2 regions of the Halomonas sp. SCS19 genome follow, and region 1 is predicted to be linked to the other one. Evidence: predicted binding sites of a transcription regulator. Region 1 holds the regulator's gene; the other holds the start of a gene.
What was found. Region 1 encodes FNR, which switches genes on or off when oxygen is low (the NO sensors DNR and NnrR bind a similar motif). Its sites were predicted from a motif close to TTGATNTANATCAA; they were not measured.
Positions count from the first base shown of each region.

Region 1 (9,512 bases):
GCCGCCTATGTCTATGGTCTGAGCCAGAATCAAGACCAGAGTCAGTAGTGACCCCAGCGGGATCGCTCCCGCGGCGAGTGCGGCGCTTGGCCGCACTCGCCACCCACCTACCCGTCAATCGCTAGACTGGGGCTTCGGCCCCATCGACGCGATGTGAGTCTGCCATGAGCGACAAGATCCCTGCCCACGACGTCACCGACCCTGCGGTGTCGCACCATTCCCCCGACAGCCAGAGCATGTACGAGAGCCGCCGGCACATCTACGTACGCGAGATCAAAGGCGTGTTCCAGCGTGTCCGTCGGGTCGCCAACTGGGCGCTGATGCTCGGTTTTCTGCTGCTGCCCTGGATTCCCTGGGGTGATCGACCGGCGGTCTGGTTTGATCTGCCGGGGCGCGAATTTCATATCTTCGCCGCCACCTTCTACCCCCAGGAATTCGTGCTGCTGTCCTGGCTTTTGATCATCTGCGCCTTCGGCCTGTTCTTCATCACCGTCTTTGCCGGTCGAGTATGGTGCGGTTACACCTGCCCCCAGAGCGTCTGGACCTTCCTGTTCATCTGGGTTGAGCACCGCATCGAGGGGCCGCGCAATCGTCGCATCAAGCTCGACAAGCGCTCCTGGGACGCCGACAAGGCCTGGCGCAAGAGCGCCAAGCACGCCATCTGGCTGATCATCTCGGCGGCCACCGGCATCACCTTCGTCGGCTACTTCACTCCGATCGGTGGCCTGGTGATGGATCTTGCCACCCTCTCGGCCAGCGGCTGGTCCTATTTCTGGGTCGGCTTCTTTATCGTCTTCACCTACCTGAACGCCGGTTGGCTGCGCGAGCAGGTCTGCCTGTACATGTGCCCCTACGCCCGCTTCCAGTCGGTGATGTTCGATCGCGACACCCTGATCGTGTCCTACGACTACCACCGCGGGGAGCCTCGCGGCCCGCGCAAGCGCAACGCCGACCCGGCAGAGCAGGGCCTTGGCCACTGCATCGACTGCGACCTCTGTGTTCAGGTCTGCCCGACCGGCATCGATATCCGCGACGGTCTGCAGTACCAGTGCATCACCTGCGCCGCCTGCATCGACGCCTGCGACAGCGTCATGGACAAGATGGGCTACCCCCGTGGCCTGGTGCGTTACACCACCGAGCACGCCCTCGACGGCAACAAGACCCACCTGTTGAGACCACGCCTGATCGGCTACCTGGTCGCCCTGGTGGTGATGATCGGCCTGTTCGTCTGGACCATCGCCGACCGCACACCGCTGGATGTGGATGTGGAGCGCGATCGCGCTCGGCTCTACCAGACACTGACCGATGGACGCATCGCCAACTCCTACGCCATGACCGTGCGTAACCTCGACAACCGCCCTCATCGCTACGTGATCGAGGTAGCCGGCATCGAGGGTCTCGAGAGCGACACCACCGCCATCGAGGTTCCCGCCAACCAGTCCCGCCAACTGGTGATGACCTTGAGCGTGAATCCTGATCAGATGGAACAACGCAGTGCCGATATCAGCGTTCGCGTCCTCGCCGAGGACGATCCGTCCGTGGCCATCGAACGTGAAAGCCGCTTTATAGGAGTTACCCCCTGATGTCCCTGTCCGATCCCCAGGTGCCGCCCTGGTACAAGCAGTTCTGGCCCTGGTTCCTGATCGCCCTGCTGCTGTCGTCGGTCACCTTCAGCATGGTCTACCTGGCCTTCTCGATCCGCTACTTCGACGGTTCGGTGCCGGACGATTACTACAAGGAAGGTCTGGCCATCAACGTCCAGCTTGAAAAGCAGCAACGTGCCGAGGCGCTGGGGCTGGCGGCCGAGCTGCGCATCGACGCCACCACCGGCGACGTGGTGGTAACGCTCGATGGCGACGAACGCCCAGAGCGGCTGGACCTGGCGCTGAAGTTCCCCACCGATGGCGCCCGCGACCGGGCCCTGGTGCTGACCCACACCCGTGCAGGCCACTATGTCGGCACCCTCGAGCGCAATCTGCGCTATCGCTGGTACCTTCAGCTGCAGCCCCACGCAGAAGGCGCGTCGGGACAGCAGCCTGAATGGCGCCTGACCGGCGAGGCAGAGTTCCCGCGGGAGACCTCCGTGCGCCTGACACCGGGACTCTGATGGCGGCCTCGTGCTACCACTGTGGCGCTCCGGTGGAGGCCACAGCACCCTGGTCGATCACCCTGGATGGCCAGCGCCATCCGCTGTGCTGCCCGGGCTGCGAGGCGGTGGCCCAGGCCATCGTCGGCGGCGGCCTGGACAGCTACTATCGCTTTCGCACCGCCCTGCCGGAGCGCCCATCGCCGACACCCGCCGACGAGGCCCGCTATCAGGTATTCGACGATCCGGGCCTGCAGGATCGTTTCGTGCGTCAGGATGGCGACACCAAGGTAGCGACCCTGGCGGTGGATGGCATCACCTGCGCCGCCTGCGCCTGGCTGATCGAACACCGCCTGAATGCCCTCGACGGCCTGGAGAGCTGCGCTGTCAATCTTTCCCAGCATCGCCTTCAGGTGCGCTGGGATCCCGAACGCCTGTCGCTGTCGCGCCTGCTGGCCGAGATGGCTGCCATCGGCTATCCCTCCCAGCCCTACGAGCCGGACCAGGCTCAGCAGCGGCTCAAGCAACAGTCGCGCCAGATGATAAGACGCCTGATCGTGGCGGCCGTCGGCATGATGCAGGTGCTGATGTTTTCCATCCCGCACTACGTCGACGGCGGTGATCTCAGTAGCGAGTTCGAGCGCCTGTTTGCCTGGCTATCGCTGGCGCTGACCACTCCGGTGGTACTCTACTCGGCCCAACCCTTCTTCGTCGGCGCCCTGCGCGATCTGCGAACCCGCGTGCTGGGCATGGATGTGCCGGTGGCCCTGGCCATCGGTGGTGCCTTTATCGCCAGTACCTGGTCGGTCGTGAGCGACTCCGGTGACCGCTACTTCGACTCGGTCAGCATGTTCACCTTCTTCCTGCTGTTCGGACGCTACCTGGAGTCTCGCGCCCGTACCCACTACGGCCGTAGCGGCAATGCCCTGGCCAGCGCGCTGCCGAGCGCTGCGGTGCGCCTCGACGAGCATGGCGATGAACGCGTCATCCCCGCCAGTCGGCTGGTCCCGGGTGACCGGGTTCGGGTCAGTCCCGGCGCCCAGATTCCCGCGGACGGCACCCTGACCTCGGGCCTTGCCCAGATCGACGAGTCGCTGCTGACCGGCGAATCGCTGCCCCGCCTGCGTCGCCAGGGAGATGCCGTGCACGCCGGCACCCTGTGCATGGACAGCCCGATCGAAGTGATGGTCACCCGCGTCGGCGACGATACCCGCGCCGCCGGCATTCTCGATCTTACCGACCGTGCCTTCGCCCATCGTCCACGTATCGCCCGCCTGGCCGAGCAGGTGGCCCATCGCTTCGTGTTGAACCTGCTGGTCATCACCGCCCTGGTGGCGCTGGTCTGGAGCCTGATCGACCCGAGCCGCAGCCTGTGGATCACCCTGTCGGTACTGGTGGTGACCTGCCCCTGCGCCCTGGCGCTGGCGACCCCCACCGCCCTGACCGTGGCCCACGGCCGGCTGAGACGTGCCGGGGTACTGGTGACCCGAGCCGATGCGCTGGAGACCCTGGCCTGCCTCGATCGCGTCGTCTTCGACAAGACCGGCACCCTGACCCGGGGACGCATGCAACTCGCCGAGCACCGGCCGCTGAGCGACGCCGAAGGAAGCGCCAACAATGGCGAGATGGACGCTGCCGCCAAGCGCCGTCATCTGGCACTGGCGGCGGCACTGGAGACCGGCTCGGAGCACCCCATCGCCCGCGCCTTCGCTGCCTGGCGCGACGCCAGCTGCCAGGCCAGCGAACTGCGCAATCACCCGGGCCAGGGCGTGGAAGGCGTGATCGACGGCCGGCGCTGGCGACTGGGCCAGCCGCACTTTGCCTGCCTGGGCCAACCCGTTCCTGAGCTCCCTGGCGCAGGGCTTTGGTTGCTGCTGGCCAGCGAAGGCAAGCCCCAGGCCTGGTTCAAGCTCGACGATCAGCCCCGTGACGACGCCGCCGAGACCCTCGCCGCCCTCGCCCAGCGAGGGCTTGCCATCGAGATCCTGTCGGGCGACCGCGCCGTCAACGTTGGCCAGCTGGCCCGCACGCTGGGCGTCGGTCAGTGGCGTGGCGAGGCCACCCCGGAGGACAAGCTTGGGCACTTGAAGGCGCGGCAGGCACAGGGCGAAAAGGTGGCCATGGTCGGTGATGGCATCAATGACGTGCCGGTACTGGCCGGCGCCGACCTTGCCATCGCCATGGCCGGGGCCAGCGACCTCACCCGCACCCGCGCCGATCTGGTATTGCTGGGCGAACCGCTCACGGGTATCGTCGAAGCCATCGAGGTGGCCCGCCAGACCCGTCGCATCATTCGCCAGAATCTGTCCTGGTCGGTGCTCTACAATGTCGTGGCGCTGCCCGCAGCGGCGCTGGGCTTCGTGCCCCCATGGCTTGCCGCCATCGGCATGTCACTCAGCTCGTTGCTGGTCATCGGCAATGCCCTGCGTCTGCGGCGCGGACGCACCAGGCCGACCGCGACGCCTTCACCCGTCACCGCTAGCCCCGGCCCATGAGCATCCTTTACCTGTTGATACCCTTGTCGTTGATCCTGCTGGGCCTGGCGGTCTGGGCCTTCTTCTGGGCGGTGCGCAACGACCAGTTCGAGGACCTCGAAGGCCCCGCCTATCGCATCCTGTTCGAAGATGAAGACGACACTCGCAATGCCGATGACGGCGCTTCCTCGTCCGAAACGCCTGCGCAGACATCCGATCGTGATCCATCGTCCAGAGGGCCTGAGTGAATCCTACCGGCCTCGAGCTGCCTCCCATGATGGCGGCCTTCGTGTTTGGTCTGCTTGGTGGTGCACACTGTATTGGCATGTGCGGCGGCATCATGAGCGCTCTGACCTTTGCCATCCCCCCCAGCATGCGTCAACCTTGGCGGGTGGGCTCTCTGGTGCTCGGCTACAATGTAGGTCGTATCACCAGCTACTGTGTGGCGGGCGCTCTGGTTGCCACCCTGGGTTCGGTGATCGGCCTTTCGCCGACTCTGCGTGGCCTGATGCAGATCGTCGCCAGCCTGATGTTGATCCTGATGGCGCTTTACATTGCCGATCTATGGAAAGGCCTGCGTCACGTCGAGGCACTGGGACGTCACCTCTGGAGGTACCTGGAACCCGCAGGCAGACGCCTGTTGCCGGTGGTGCGTCTGCCCCAGGCGGTGGCGCTGGGCGCCATCTGGGGCTGGCTGCCCTGTGGCCTGGTGTACTCGATGCTGGCCTGGAGCCTGGCACGGGCCGAACCCCTCGAGGGCGCACTGCTGATGGCGAGCTTCGGTCTTGGCACGCTTCCGGCGCTGGTGGTGACGGGCCTCGCCGCCAGACAAATGCAGGCCCTGCTGGCGCATCGGGCAACACGCCTTGTCGCCGCTGGCATGATCATCGCCTTTGCCGTCTGGCAACTTTGGACTGGGCTGCATCAATGACGCATCCTACCTCTAAGTTATTAATCCTAAAGAGGTAGACGCCACTTTTAGCTGATCTGAGGGTGTAGAATAGTGCCATCAACGTGCTGTACGGGCGACGTCTGTTCTCCCCATGGCCCAGTCAATATCGATCCCAGATCCACAGGAGCTGCGAATGAGTCCTACGGCCCAAGATCGGCGGCGTCCCATGCTGCATGAGACTCGCTGTGAGTCCTGCAGCCTGAGTTCCTTGTGCCTTCCGCTGTCGCTGGAGACCGCCGACCTCGAGCGCTTCGATTCCATCATCCGTCGTCACCCGCCGATCAAGAAAGGCACACGATTGGTCGAGCAGGGAGATCGCTTCACCAGCGTCTTCGCGGTCCGGTCGGGGAGTCTCAAGCAGATCACCACCGAAGGCAGCGGCGAAGCTCAGTTGACCAACTTCTTCCTGCCCAGTGAACTGGTTGGGCTGGATGGCATCGACGACGGCCGCTATCCCGGCAGCGTGGTGGCGCTGGAGACCACCACGGTGTGCGAGATTCCCTTCGACCGCCTCGATGCGCTGACCCAGACCCTGCCGGAGCTGCGTGCCCAGCTGTTTCGCACCCTGAGCAAGGAGCTGCGAGAGGACCGCCGGATGATGCAGCTGCTGTCACGCAAGACCGCTGATCAGCGCCTGGCCTGCTTCTTCCTCGGCCTGTCGGATCGCTTCCGCCGCCGCGGCTATTCACCGTTCAGCTTCCGCCTGTCCATGTCCCGCGCCGACATCGGCAATCACCTGGGGCTGGCGGTGGAAACGGTCAGCCGTATCCTCGGGCGTTTCCAGCAGCAGGATCTGGTGGCGGTATCGGGACGTGAGGTCAATATCCTCGACCTGACCGCGCTGTCGACCCTGGCCGACACCGAAGTTACCTGAGCGGATCTGGCAGCAGCGTGCCGGGCCTGGCCGGCAGGGCCCTGTATCCAGGATCTGGAAAGCAAAGCGTAATAGATGGCGTGTGACAAAAAAGAGGCCGCATCCGGAGATGCGGCCTCTTTTGCTGTCATGGCGTCCTGCACATTCGCTGCTGGCGAGATCAGTCGGCATCCACCACGTCGATGCGCCGGGCCTGGCGTTCGGCCTGCACGGCCTCCAGCCCCTCGAAGTCGAACAGTTGCCGATCCGCCAGCTGCGACGGCGCCACATTGGTCACCGCCTTGAACATGCTCTCGAGGCGCCCGGGATGCTTGACCTCCCACTCGGCCAGCATCTCCTTGACCACCTGGCGCTGCAGGTTGGGCTGGGAACCACACAGGTTGCACGGGATGATCGGGAACTCCATCGCCTCGCTGTAGGCCTGGATATCGGCCTCGCGGCAGTACGCCAGCGGGCGGATGACGATGTTCTTGCCGTCGTCGGAGAGCAGCTTGGGTGGCATCGCCTTGAGGCTGCCACCGAAGAACATGTTCAGAAACAGCGTCTCGAGAATGTCCTCGCGGTGGTGGCCCAGGGCGATCTTGGTCGCCCCGATCTCCTCGGCGAAGCCATAGAGAGAGCCGCGCCGCAGGCGTGAGCAGAGCGCGCAGGTGGTCTTGCCCTCCGGCGTCTTCTCCTTCACCACCGAATAGGTGTCGCGCTCGAGGATGTGGTAGTCCACGCCGATACTGTCCAGATAGTTCGGCAGCACATGCTCCGGAAAGCCCGGCTGCTTCTGATCCAGATTCACCGCCACCAGCGAGAAGTTGACCGGCGCGTTGCGCTGAAGGCTGCGCAGGATCTCGAGCATGGTGTAGCTGTCCTTGCCACCAGACAGACACACCATGATCTTGTCGCCTTCCTGGATCATGCCGTAGTCGATGATGGCGTTGCCGGCCTGGCGGCGCAGGCGCTTCTGCAGCTTGTTGAACTCACGCCGTGCCTTGGCCTGAACGTGAGCTTCCGTCTGGTCGCCATCCGCAGCAGGGTCGGCCGGGCTGTCGCCGGCATCGATCGAGAGATGGTCATCCTCGGGGGTACGGGGATCGAACAGGGTGGCGGAGGCGGACTGTGGCGACATGGGAGCGGGACATCACGGCTGAAAATGAAAGAGGCGCCAGTCTACCATCCGGACGCTTTAGTGGCGAAGAGGTCAGCGACCGCTTACCCCGGCGAGGACAATAAGGGGGGGGGGCTTTTCGTCGGCGGCACATCGGAAACCGCCAGGGACGACACCGCCGTAGTGGCGCCCTTGCGCGTCGTGGCCTGGTCTGGTCTGGTCTGGTCCGGCAAGTCGAAGAACGCAAGTGCCTGTCAGCCAGGCCCTAGGCGCTGTCCGAAAAGTCGACGAGCGAAGGTTAGACAAGGCAAAAATCGGTGAGAAAGCGCAGTTTACGGGGTGTAAATGAGCATGTTGATCCGATTTTTAACGCCGTATTACCGAGCGCGGGCACTTTTCAGACAAGCCCTAGACGACGTTCAGCGCCAGCAGATAGCGCACCACCACGCCCAGCAACAGCAGCAGGATGCCGGCACGTTGCCAGCCAAACTCGCGCACGGTCAGGGTCAGTCGCTTCTCCCAGAACTTGACCATGCCCCACAGGTCCCGGGTACGGCGATAGTACTGGAGGTAGGCCACCAGCACCGAGACCAGGCCCAGCGCCAGCAGCGTGGGCTCGAGAAGGGTCAACATGGCGTGCAGACTCATGACAGGATCTCCTTGCAGGTGAATGGTTGCCGGTGCGGGTGGCACCGGGTCAGCGCGGATGACGGCAACGGGTCAGCGCGGATGACGGCAACGGGTCAGCGCGATGGCGCCGTGAGTGCCCCGCTTTCCAGGCGCAGATGCATCAGCGCCGTGGTGACGGCGTCGCCCAGGGCCGTATGGCGTCCCATGATCGGGACTCCAAGTCGCTCTGCCAATTGTTCAAAGGTCGGCTGCACCTCGATTTCCGGGTGACTTCGGCGCAGCCGCTTGCGGTACTGCTGGGCCACGTCGATGGTGGCGTTGGGCAGCGAGAAGCCAAACTCCGCCTTCAGGTAGCGATCCAGCATGGCCAGGTCGAAGTCGATACACCAGCCGACCAATGGGCGATTGCCGATAAATTCCAGCAGCGTCGTCAAGGCCTCGCGCACCTCGAGGCCGCCTTCCAGGTCGACCCCACGCAGGCGATGGATACAGATGGAGTCACCACTCAGACTGGCAGGACGCGCGAGCCGCAGGTCCAGCGACTCGCTGGTCAAGACGCGATCGTCACGAATGCGCACCGCAGCGATGGACACCAGCTCCGCATGACGGGTATCCAGGCCGGTGGTTTCGCAGTCCAGGGACACCAGCTCGTCGCCGGTATAGGGATTGAACAGCCAGGCGAAATCGCCATCGGCCTGCCGACGCCTGTCGGCCACACGCCTGATCGCTCTCAGCATCGGGTACTCTCCCAAGCGAAACCATTGACGCCAAGGCAGCTTGCCCTGGGGGGCTGCCTCGACACTCATGCATACTCCAGGTGATAGCGGTGGGACAGGCTGGCCTTGAACTCCTTGACCAGGTGCAGCGCCTCGCGCAGCAAGTCCCGCTCCAGCGAATTGAGCGACTGCACCACCACCCTGTCCGGGGCGTCCGTGGCCCGGGCATCGTCGCGCCGGTAGGCCAGCTGCGCCCGAAGCCGAAGCTCACAGAACAGCGACAACGCCTCGCCGAGATCCTCCGCCACCACTCGCTCGATGCGCCCGAGTGACGCCAGCGCCGCCAGCCGGTCGTGGGTCGAGGTCTCGCGCAGCCCGCACTCCAGCGCCATGGTGCGAACACCGTGGACGATGGGAAAGATGCCACCCTTCTTGATGTCGACGCCGTGCTCGGGCTTCTTCAGCGTTCCAAACAGGGTCAAGGGCGTCGAGAACCGCAACACTCCCCTCGCCAGATGGGTCAGCAACAGTTCATTGCCCCGTGTTTCTTCGATCAGCACGTCGTGGAGTCGGTCCACCAGGGCAAAGTCACCGGCCACCCCCGAGGCGTCGGCAAGCACCGCCAGACGCATCAGGCTTTCTCCGTCGGGTTCGCTGACCCAGCGACGGATGCGCGCGCGC
Region 1 covers NZ_JAMSHN010000001.1:1,177,212-1,186,723, forward strand. Annotated here, with positions in the region: gene ccoP (cytochrome-c oxidase, cbb3-type subunit III) at 1-48, shown strand, start outside; gene ccoG (cytochrome c oxidase accessory protein CcoG) at 165-1,583, shown strand; gene NFH97_RS04925 (FixH family protein) at 1,583-2,107, shown strand; gene NFH97_RS04930 (heavy metal translocating P-type ATPase) at 2,107-4,581, shown strand; gene ccoS (cbb3-type cytochrome oxidase assembly protein CcoS) at 4,578-4,808, shown strand; gene NFH97_RS04940 (sulfite exporter TauE/SafE family protein) at 4,805-5,491, shown strand; gene fnr (fumarate/nitrate reduction transcriptional regulator Fnr) at 5,646-6,386, shown strand; gene ttcA (tRNA 2-thiocytidine(32) synthetase TtcA) at 6,547-7,506, opposite strand; gene NFH97_RS04955 (hypothetical protein) at 7,894-8,133, opposite strand; gene NFH97_RS04960 (3'-5' exonuclease) at 8,229-8,921, opposite strand; gene NFH97_RS04965 (DUF294 nucleotidyltransferase-like domain-containing protein) at 8,918-9,512, opposite strand, start outside.

Region 2 (9,512 bases), 1.1 Mb from region 1:
AGCAAGCCGGAATGAGCGGCATCAAGCTGCTGCCACCTTTCGTCCTGCTGGTGGCCGGCTTTCTGCTATGCCATTCGATCCCTTCCTGGCGACGCTACGTCATTCGTGCCAACGGACAACAGCTGACATTGCGCAGCGCCATCGCCGGCTTTGGGGCCGCCCTCCCGGTCTTCGCTGTGCTCTACCTCCTGCACGCTTTCTCTGCCCCCTCCGCTTCTCCTTACGCCAACCCAGACACCCAAGGCGAGCCCTTCGGCGAGCCCTTCCTTCAGACGTCGCTGGTTACCCTTACCATTGCGATCATCTGCCTGGCGTTTACGAAACTGGTGGCCTGGTACTATGCCTTCTATCTGGGCCAATCCCGTCTGCGCCAGCGCCTGGCCGGGTTTGCGCGTCGCAGCGTCGGGGCTAGTGTCTATCACCGACTGCAACGAGCAGCACAGTGGTGCCACTGGCAGAGCTATCGCTTCACCGTCCACGCCATGCGCAAGCTGATAGAGGGTGACCATGCCGAAACCCTCTACCTTGGCAGCCTGCTTGGCACCGGCAGCGGCCTCTGCATGTTCGTGCTGGATTCTCGCAAGGTGATCATCGGCAACGTGACTGGCATGCCCGAACCCTCGGCGCCCAAGGAGGAAAGCCAGATACGTGTGTTGCCCTACTTCACCGGGCACCTGTGCGAAGCCCATCTCCAGTTGCATATCACCACCGACTACACGCCCTACCTGGACGCCCAGAGTCGGGGCGAGGCCCACCGCGACTACGCCTTTGACATCGTGCTGGCCGCCCACAAGACCAGCTACGTCCGGGAGTTCGACATCCGTTTTTTCCGCAGCCGGTTCATCAACCACCACTGCCCCTGCGGCCACCCCGTCTACAACATCACCCGCTCCGGCCAGGCTCAGCCGCCTGGGGCGTCATAGCGCCTGCTGTCACGACGCTGGCTGAACGACACCCCCCTCCAGACACAACGATGGGCCCCGAAGGGCCCATCGTTGTGACGCTGGCCTATTCGCGCGCCAGCCGTGCTTTCTAGCCACGTATTCTAGTCGTGCTTTCCAACCAAACGTCGACTAGCCACACTTCGACCAGCCGCAGCCGGCGTAGCAGGTGGGGCAGCCGTCCATCATGATCAGCTCGCCGCGACACTCGGGGCAGTTGCCGACCACTGCGGGGCCGGCGCCTTCGGCGGCGGACTCGGCAGGCTTGCCGTCCAGCGGCTCGACCGCGCCGCTCGGGGTCTCGTCCTCGACCTCGGCGGGGTACCAGCCGTGGCCGGAGGCCTGGCGCCGGGCGTAGCGGCTGACCAGGTCCTCCACCGGCACCTGGTTACCGTCGATGTCGAGAAAGCCGCGACGGTAGAGGATCTGCTGGATCGACCAGGCGATGGCGGCGACCTCGGAGTCGTGGAACATCGGCTTGTTCCAGCGGTTCATGCCGCAGCGCACCAGGCCCTTGTCCCAGGCTACCTTGCGCAGATCCGCCACCGCCTGGGTGACGTAGCCGCCGCGGGCGGCCAGCGACAGGCTGCGCATGGTGGCGGTGATCCACTGGTGCTCGCTGGACAGCTGGCCGGAGGGGAAGAAGAACTCCACCGGGCGCTCGATGATAACGCGCTGGCCGTTGAGCACGCCTTCCACCGGCATGAAGGACACCAGCAGGTAGACCTTCTTGCGGCCTTCGGCGCCGACGTAGGAGATCTTCTCGGACACCGCCTCCAGCGTTCCCTCGGGGCGCGAGGGGATGCGCATGGTCAGCGGGTTTTCCTCGGGCAGCGGGGCCGGCGCGGGGGCGGCCTCTTCGCTCTTGACGCGGTAGCCCACGATCTTGGAATTGATTTCGACAGCCATCAGCGGGCTCCTCCAGAAAGATGATGCGGGCGTGACACGCTCACGACCCAGGCATGATATTGCGGCTCGCCGACTGGCAGGCAGGCTGGCTCGCCGCTGGACCGATTACCACTTGCCATAGGTCCCCTCCTTCAAGCCGTCGTAGAGGTTGGCGGCGTTGTGTTCCTCGCCGTCGTAGATCACCGTCTCGTCGCCCTTGAGTTCGAGGGTCTCGCCGTTCTCCAGCTCGAAGATATAGGTGGTGTTCTTGAGGTCATCCTCGCGCACCAGCACGCCCTGGAAGGCCTCCGGGTTGAAGCGGAAGGTGGTGCAGCCCTTGAGGCGGCTCTGGTAGGCGTCCAGGTACAGGTCCTTGAACGCCTCGAAGGCAAAGTCGGTGGGCACGTTGACGGTCTTGGAGATCGCCGAGTCGACCCAGGCCTGGGCCGCGGCCTGCACCGCCACGTGCTGCTTGGGGGTCACCGCGTCGGCGGTGATGAAGTACTCGGGCAGGTCGCTTTCCACCGCGTCGGCGTGCATGAAGTGACGGTAAGCGGCAAGCTCGAAGGACACCACCTCGACCTGCTCCTTGGTCTTCTTGCCGGCCTGGATCACGTTACGGAAGTAGCGATGGGAGAACGACGGCTCGATACCATTGGAGGCGTTGTTGCCCAGCGACAGGCTGATCGTCCCGGTGGGGGCGATCGACGAGTGGTGGGTGAAGCGCGCGCCGTGCTCTGCCAGCTCCGCCACCAGCTGCGGCTCGACCTCTGCGATCTTCTGCATATAGCGGCTGTAGCGCGCGTGCAGGATGCGCCCGGGCACCTTGTCGCCGACCTCATAGCCGTCGCGGCCGAGCTCGGGACGCTCGCGCAGCATCTTCGGCGTCAGCTCGAACTCCTGCTCGAGGATCGGGGCCATGCCCTTCTCGCGGGACAGCTCCAGCGCCTGCTTCCAGCCCTCCACGGCCAGCACTCGGCTGACTTCCTCGGTGAAGCCCAGCGACTCGGCCGAGCCGTAGGGCATCTTGAGCATGGTCATGGTCGAGCCGAGGCCGAGGAAACCCATGCCGTGGCGGCGCTTGGCCTCGATCTCGCGACGCTGGCCGGACAGCGGCAGGCCGCTGATCTCGACCACGTTGTCGAGCATGCGGGTGAAGATCGCCACCACCTCGCGGTACTTGTCCCAGTCGAAGCGCGGCTTGTCGCCGAACGGATCGATCACGAAGCGGGTCAGGTTGACCGACCCCAGCAGGCAGGCGCCCTCCGGCGGCAGCGGCTGCTCGCCGCAGGGGTTGGTGGCGCGGATCTCTTCGCAGAACCAGTTGTTGTTCATGCGATTGACCTGGTCGATCAGGATGAACCCGGGCTCGGCGTAGTCATAGGTGGAGCGCATGATGGTGTCCCACAGCTCGCGGGCCTTGATCACCTCGACCACGCGGCAGGCCACGCGACCTTCGGCGTCCTGGGTGTAGCCGTCCTCGATCACCGGCCAGTCGCGGTAGATCAGCTCGCTGTCATCGACGTCGCCCTTCTCGCCCTCGTGCAGCGGGAAGGCCAGCGGCCAGTCGGCGTCCTGCTTCACCGCTTCCATGAACTCGTCGGTGATCAGCAGGCTCAGGTTGAACTGGCGCAGGCGACCGGCCTCGCGCTTGGCCTCGATAAAGTCGCGCACGTCGGGATGACCGACGTCGAAGGTGCCCATCTGGGCGCCACGACGGCCGCCGGCGGAGGCCACCGTAAAGCACATCTTGTCGTAGATATCCATGAACGCCAGGGGGCCGTTGGTGCCGGCACCGGCGCCGAACACGAAGGCGCCCTTGTGGCGCAGGGTGGAGAACTCGTAGCCGATGCCGCAGCCGGCCTTGAGGGTCATGCCCGCATCCACCACGCTGTCGAGGATGTCGTGCATGGAGTCGCGAATGGTCCGCGATACCGTGCAGTTGATCAGGCTGACCGCGGGCTTGTAGCCCTCGGCTCCGGCGTTGGAGGTGATCCGGCCTGCCGGCACGGCGCCGTTTTCCAGCGCCCAGCGAAACTTCGGCAGCCACTTGTCGGCGGCGTCGCCCTCGACGGCGGCCAGCGCCTTGGCCACGCGGTCCCAGGTGGCCTGAAGGTCGGCGTCGACGGGCTGGCCGTGGCGGTCCTTCAAGCGATACTTGGCGTCCCAGATGTCATACGAGGGGCCCTGCATGGGAACCTCCTGCGACAGGGCGGCGGCCTTGGCGGATGTGGTCATGAAAGCTTGTCTCCGATGAAGTTACCGGCAAATAAACGGGGTCGTAAAGGGGCGGATGCGCGCTCCGGATAAGCTCGGGCACCCTACCAGATATAGTAAAATTTTCGACCGGCGGCACAATATAAACGAAAAATCGGGCCATGGAAGACCCGATCGTTAATTCGGCTTTGGCGCATGAAAGGTAGCGCGGCCTACCCCGGGCGTCTCGCCCCGGGGCAGCCGCGATAGAGCCGGCTAGACGGTGCGCGAGAAGCGCCCGCTGCCGGGGACCAGGTAGGCATCGAAGGCCATGGCCACGTTGCGCATCATCAGGCGTCCTGCCGGCAGTACCCTGAGCGCTTGCTGCTTGATCTCGATCAAGCCGTCGGCCTGCATCTCGTCGAGCTGGTCGAGGGCGCTGGCGAAATGCGTGCGAAAGTCGATAGCGTGACGGGCTTCGAACTCGGCGAAGCGCACCTCGCCGTGACACATCAGCGAGGTGATCAGTTCGGCACGCAGCTGGTCTTCGTCGCTCAACCGATAGCCCCGCAACACCGGCAGCCGCCCGGCCTCGAGGTGCTCGGCGTACTCGGCGGTGGTCTTGACGTTCTGGCTGTAGGCGTCGCCGACCTTGCCGATGGAGGTGACCCCGAGCCCGATCATGTCGCACTGAGCGTGGGTCGAGTAGCCCTGGAAATTGCGCTGCAGGGTACCGTCGTGACGGGCTCTGCTGAGTTCGTCCTCGGGCAGGGCGAAGTGGTCCATGCCGATATAGACGTAGCCCGCCTGGGTCAGCCGCTCGATGGTCAGCTCGAGCAACTCGAGCTTGCGCCCGGGCGGCGGCATGTCCTCGTCGCGGATCAGCCGCTGGGCCTTGAACAGCGACGGCAGGTGGGCGTAGCTGTAGGCGGCGATGCGGTCGGGTCTCAGCGCCACCACCTTGGCCAGGGTGGCGTCGAAGCTGTCGCGGGTCTGCAGCGGCAGCCCATAGATCAGGTCCACCGACACCGAGGCGAAGCCGGCGTCCCGGGCGGCGTCCACCAGGGCCGCCACCTGGGCCTCGCTCTGCACGCGGTTGACCGCCTTCTGCACCAGCGGATCGAAGTCCTGGACGCCGAAGCTCAGACGATTGAAGCCCATCTCGCGCAGTTCATGGATCTGGGCGGGGGTCACCGTACGCGGATCCACCTCCAGCGAGAATTCCCGGCGCTGCTCCGGGGCGAACCGGAAGTGGCGCGCCAGGGCGTCGATCAGCCCCTTGAGCTGGTCATTGGACAGAAAGGTCGGGGTGCCCCCACCCAGGTGCAGCTGGTTGAGCTCCCGGGTCTCGTCGAACAGCGCCGCCTGCAGGGCGATCTCGCGCTTGAGCAGCGCCAGGTAGTCGGCGGCACGCTCGCGATTGTGCGTAATGATCTTGGAGCAGGCACAGTAGTAGCAGAGGCTTTCGCAGAAGGGCACATGGACGTAGACCGACAGCGGCTTCGGCTCCCCCTGCTGGCTGCGCTCGACCGCCTGGCGATAGTCGGCGACACCGAAACCGTCGTGGAAGTGCGGCGCGGTGGGATAGGAGGTGTAGCGCGGCCCTGGACGGTCGTACTTCTCGACCAGCGCACGCTGAAACGGCAAAACATCGGATGACATCGACAAGGCCCCTCGTGACACGACCGCCCGACGGCGGCATCTGTCGGCATTGTCGCACGTCGAATCCGCCCGTCCCGGCAAGACGAAGCCAGACATGATCTGCATCAAATCACGGCAGCGGCATCACGGCGCTTGCCCCTGTGGCGTGTTCTCGCCCGAGGTAGTGCAAACGAGAGCCAACCGCAATGATGCCCCTGCCATCCCAGTGATCCCGATCAAGCATAGTACGGAAGACGTACCTCTCCCCGCCTAAAGTTGACCAACGTCATAGGGTATTGTCGCTGAGCGCTCCAATACTCGAGAGTCCCAAGGGACATCCCGCACAAACCGTGATGCCTGACCCAAGCCGCACGCCGCTTGCGTCAGGTATCACGCCCCAAGACCGAGGAGCGCTCATCATGAAATGGATCCCCCTGGCCGCGCTTGGCGCCGCCTGTCTGTTCAGTCTCAACGCCCAGGCCGCCGGCGACGCCGCCGCCGGTGAAACCAAGATCGGCGCCTGCGCCGCCTGCCATGGCACTGACGGCAAGGCCACCGGACCGATCTATCCCAACCTGGCGGGTCAGAACGCTCCGTACCTGGAAAGCGCGCTCAAGGCCTACCGCGAGGGTCAGCGCGGTGGTGGCATGTCCGCCATCATGGCGCCCCAGGCGGCGGCCCTGTCGGATCAGGATATCGCCGACATCGCCGCCTACTTCTCGTCGCTGACGCCCTGATCCCACCCTGGTGCGCGAAGCGTCCTCGGGGCGCTTTGCGCCTCGAGGTCATGCCATGACCCAAGCCCCCCGCCATTTTCCCCGCCACTGGTCTTCTCCCCTGCGCCTGCTTGTCGTGCTGTTGGCGATGTGCTTGAGCCTGCCCGCCCTGGCGCTGGAATTCGATCAGTATCCCGGTGACCTTGGCAGCGCCAAGGGTGACCTCGCGCTGTTTCAGCAGGCCTTTCCCGGCACCGACAGGGTCGAGCCGGTGACCGACCTGCCGTGGCCGGTCAATGCGCTCTACCGTGGCGACGAACTGGTCGGCTACGCCTTCGAGAGCGCCGAGGTCGCGCCGATCCCCGCCTACTCGGGCAAGCCGGTCAACCTGCTGATCGCCATCGATCCTTCCGCCAGCCTGCGCCTGGCCAAGGTACTCAATCATTCCGAGCCGATCATGCTGGTCGGTATCCCGTCAGAGCGCCTGGACGACTTCGCCGGCCAGCACCTGGGTACCTCGGTGACGTCGCGCCTGGAGGTGGGAGAGGACGTCGATGCCATCTCCGGCGCCACCGTGACCGTCATCGTGGTCAACGACACCATCATGCGGGCAGGACGCCTGGTCGCCGCCGCCCTGGGGCTGATCGAGGACCCCGCGGCAGCGCCAATCGCCCGCGTGCGCGACGAGATCTACGCGCCCGCCGACTGGCAGGGCCTGCTCGACCAGGGGGCACTGGGCCACCTGACCCTGCGCCAGGGAGAGGTCGATGACGCCTTCGTCGGCACCCCTGCGGAGCACTACCTGAGCGGCCAGCGTCCGCCCCGCGACGCCACCTTCATCGATCTTTACCTGGGCTACCTCAATGCGCCGAGCGTGGGCCGCAATCTGCTCGGCGAGCGCGGCTACGACCAGTTGATGGCGAGCCTCGCCCCCGGCGAACACGCCGTTGCCCTGCTCGCCGATGGCAGCTTTTCCTACAAGGGGTCGGGCTACGTGCGCGGCGGCATCTTCGATCGTATCGAGCTGGTCCAGGGCAACGCCTCGATCAGCTTCCACGACAGCGACCAGCGCCGCCTGCCGCGCCTGGCCATCGACGGAGCCCCCGCACTCAGCGAACGCGACATCTTCGTGATCCACGAGGACGCCCACTTCGACCCGGGCACGCCCTGGCGGCTAAACCTGCTGGTGCGCCGGGCCTCGGGGCCGCTGACCCAGGAGTTCACCCGCTTTCATCTCGACCAGGCGCTGCCCGAGGCCTTTATCGAGCGTCCCGAGCCGGTGGAGCCCGCCCCGCTGTGGCTCGAGATGTGGCAGCAGAGTCGGCTAGAGCTGATCGGGCTTGGCGCTGGACTGGTGACGCTGTCACTGATCCTGGCGTTCCAGGACGCCCTGGCGCGTCGCCCGCGCCTGCTGCGCCCGCTGCGCAAGGCCTTCCTGCTCTACACCCTGGTCTATATCGGCTGGGTGTCGCTGGCCCAGCTCTCGGTGGTCAATGTGCTGGCGCTGATCCATGCCGTCATCCCTGCCGTCGCCAATTCCGCCAGCCATGGCTTCAGCTGGTCGGCCTTCCTGATCGACCCGCTGATGTTCGTGCTGTGGGTCTTCGTGGCGGTCACCCTGGTGCTGTGGGGCCGCAGCATCTTCTGCGGCTGGCTGTGCCCCTTCGGTGCGCTGCAGGACCTGGTCAACCAGCTCGCCCGTCACCTGAAGGTGCCGCAACTGACGCTGCCCTTCGCCGTGCACCGGCGGCTGTGGGTGGTGAAGTATCTGATCCTGTTTGGCCTGGTCGGGGTGTCCTTCTACGACCTGGGACAGGCGGAGCGGCTGGCCGAGGTCGAGCCGTTCAAGACCGCCATCACCCTGCACTTCCTGCGCGACTGGGGCTATGTGCTCTACGCCGTGGCACTGATCGCAAGTTCGGCCTTCATGCACAAGGCCTACTGCCGCTACGTCTGCCCGCTGGGCGCGAGCCTGGCCATCGCCGGTCGCCTGCGCCTTTTCGACTGGCTCAGGCGGCACCGTGGCCAGTGCGGCACCCCCTGCCAGATCTGCGCCAACGACTGCGAGCTGGTAGCCATCCATCCCGACGGTCGCATCGAGGCCTCGGAGTGCCACTACTGCCTGGACTGCCAGATCACTTACGACGACGACCGTCGCTGTCCGCCCCGGGTCAAGCGCAGAAAGCGCCTGGAACGGGATGCGGCGAGGACGCACGGCGACGTGGGTGACGCAGAACCCCGCGGATCAAGCCAGGACGGCGACCCGCGGCGTATACCCTGCCTTGAGGAGAACTGAAGTGAGTGACGATTCCCGCAGTATCCAGAATCTGGCCCGACGCCACTTTCTACGCAACAGTGCGGTGACCGGCGTCGCCGGCGCCGGCCTTGCCAGCGGAGTGGTCGGCGGTGTTGGCACCAGCGCCCTGCTCGGCAGCCGCAGCGCCCGCGCCAGTGAAGGCGATGCCATGGTGGCCCCCGGTGAACTCGACGAATACTACGGCTTCTGGAGCGGCGGCCACTCCGGTGAAGTGAGGGTCCTGGGCATCCCCTCCATGCGCGAGTTGATGCGCATTCCGGTGTTCAACACCGAGAGCGCCACCGGCTGGGGCATCACCAACGAGTCCAAGCACATCCTCGGCGAGTCCGCGCGTTTCCACAACGGCGACGCCCACCACCCCCACGCCTCGCTCACCGACGGTCGTTATGACGGCAAGTACCTGTTCATCAACGACAAGGCCAATACCCGGGTGGCGCGGATCCGCCTCGACATCATGAAGACCGACAAGGTCACCACTATTCCCAACGTCCAGGCCATCCACGGCCTGCGTCTGCAGAAGGTGCCCTACACCAAGTACGTCTTCGCCAACGCCGAGTTCCCGATCCCCCAGGTCAACGACGGTCGCGACCTGGAGAATCCTGCGAACTACTACACCATGTTCAACGCCATCGACGCCGAGACCATGGAGGTGGCCTGGCAGGTGATCGTCGATGGCAACCTGGACAACACCGACGCCGACTACACCGGCCGCTTCGTTGCCTCGACCTGCTACAACTCCGAGAAGGGCATGACCCTGGCCGACAGCATGCGTGCCGAGCGTGACTGGGTGGTGGTGTACGACGTCGAAGCCAT
Region 2 covers NZ_JAMSHN010000001.1:2,280,759-2,290,270, reverse strand. Annotated here, with positions in the region: gene NFH97_RS09905 (hypothetical protein) at 1-15, shown strand, start outside; gene NFH97_RS09900 (hypothetical protein) at 12-923, shown strand; gene NFH97_RS09895 (ribonucleoside-diphosphate reductase) at 1,074-1,850, opposite strand; gene NFH97_RS09890 (adenosylcobalamin-dependent ribonucleoside-diphosphate reductase) at 1,956-4,067, opposite strand; gene hemN (oxygen-independent coproporphyrinogen III oxidase) at 4,302-5,687, opposite strand; gene NFH97_RS09880 (c-type cytochrome) at 6,086-6,403, shown strand; gene NFH97_RS09875 (4Fe-4S binding protein) at 6,459-8,678, shown strand; gene nosZ (TAT-dependent nitrous-oxide reductase) at 8,680-9,512, shown strand, end outside.
Region 2: hemN (oxygen-independent coproporphyrinogen III oxidase) is a predicted target of FNR. The motif match lies at 5,782-5,795, and genes of this name have one in related genera.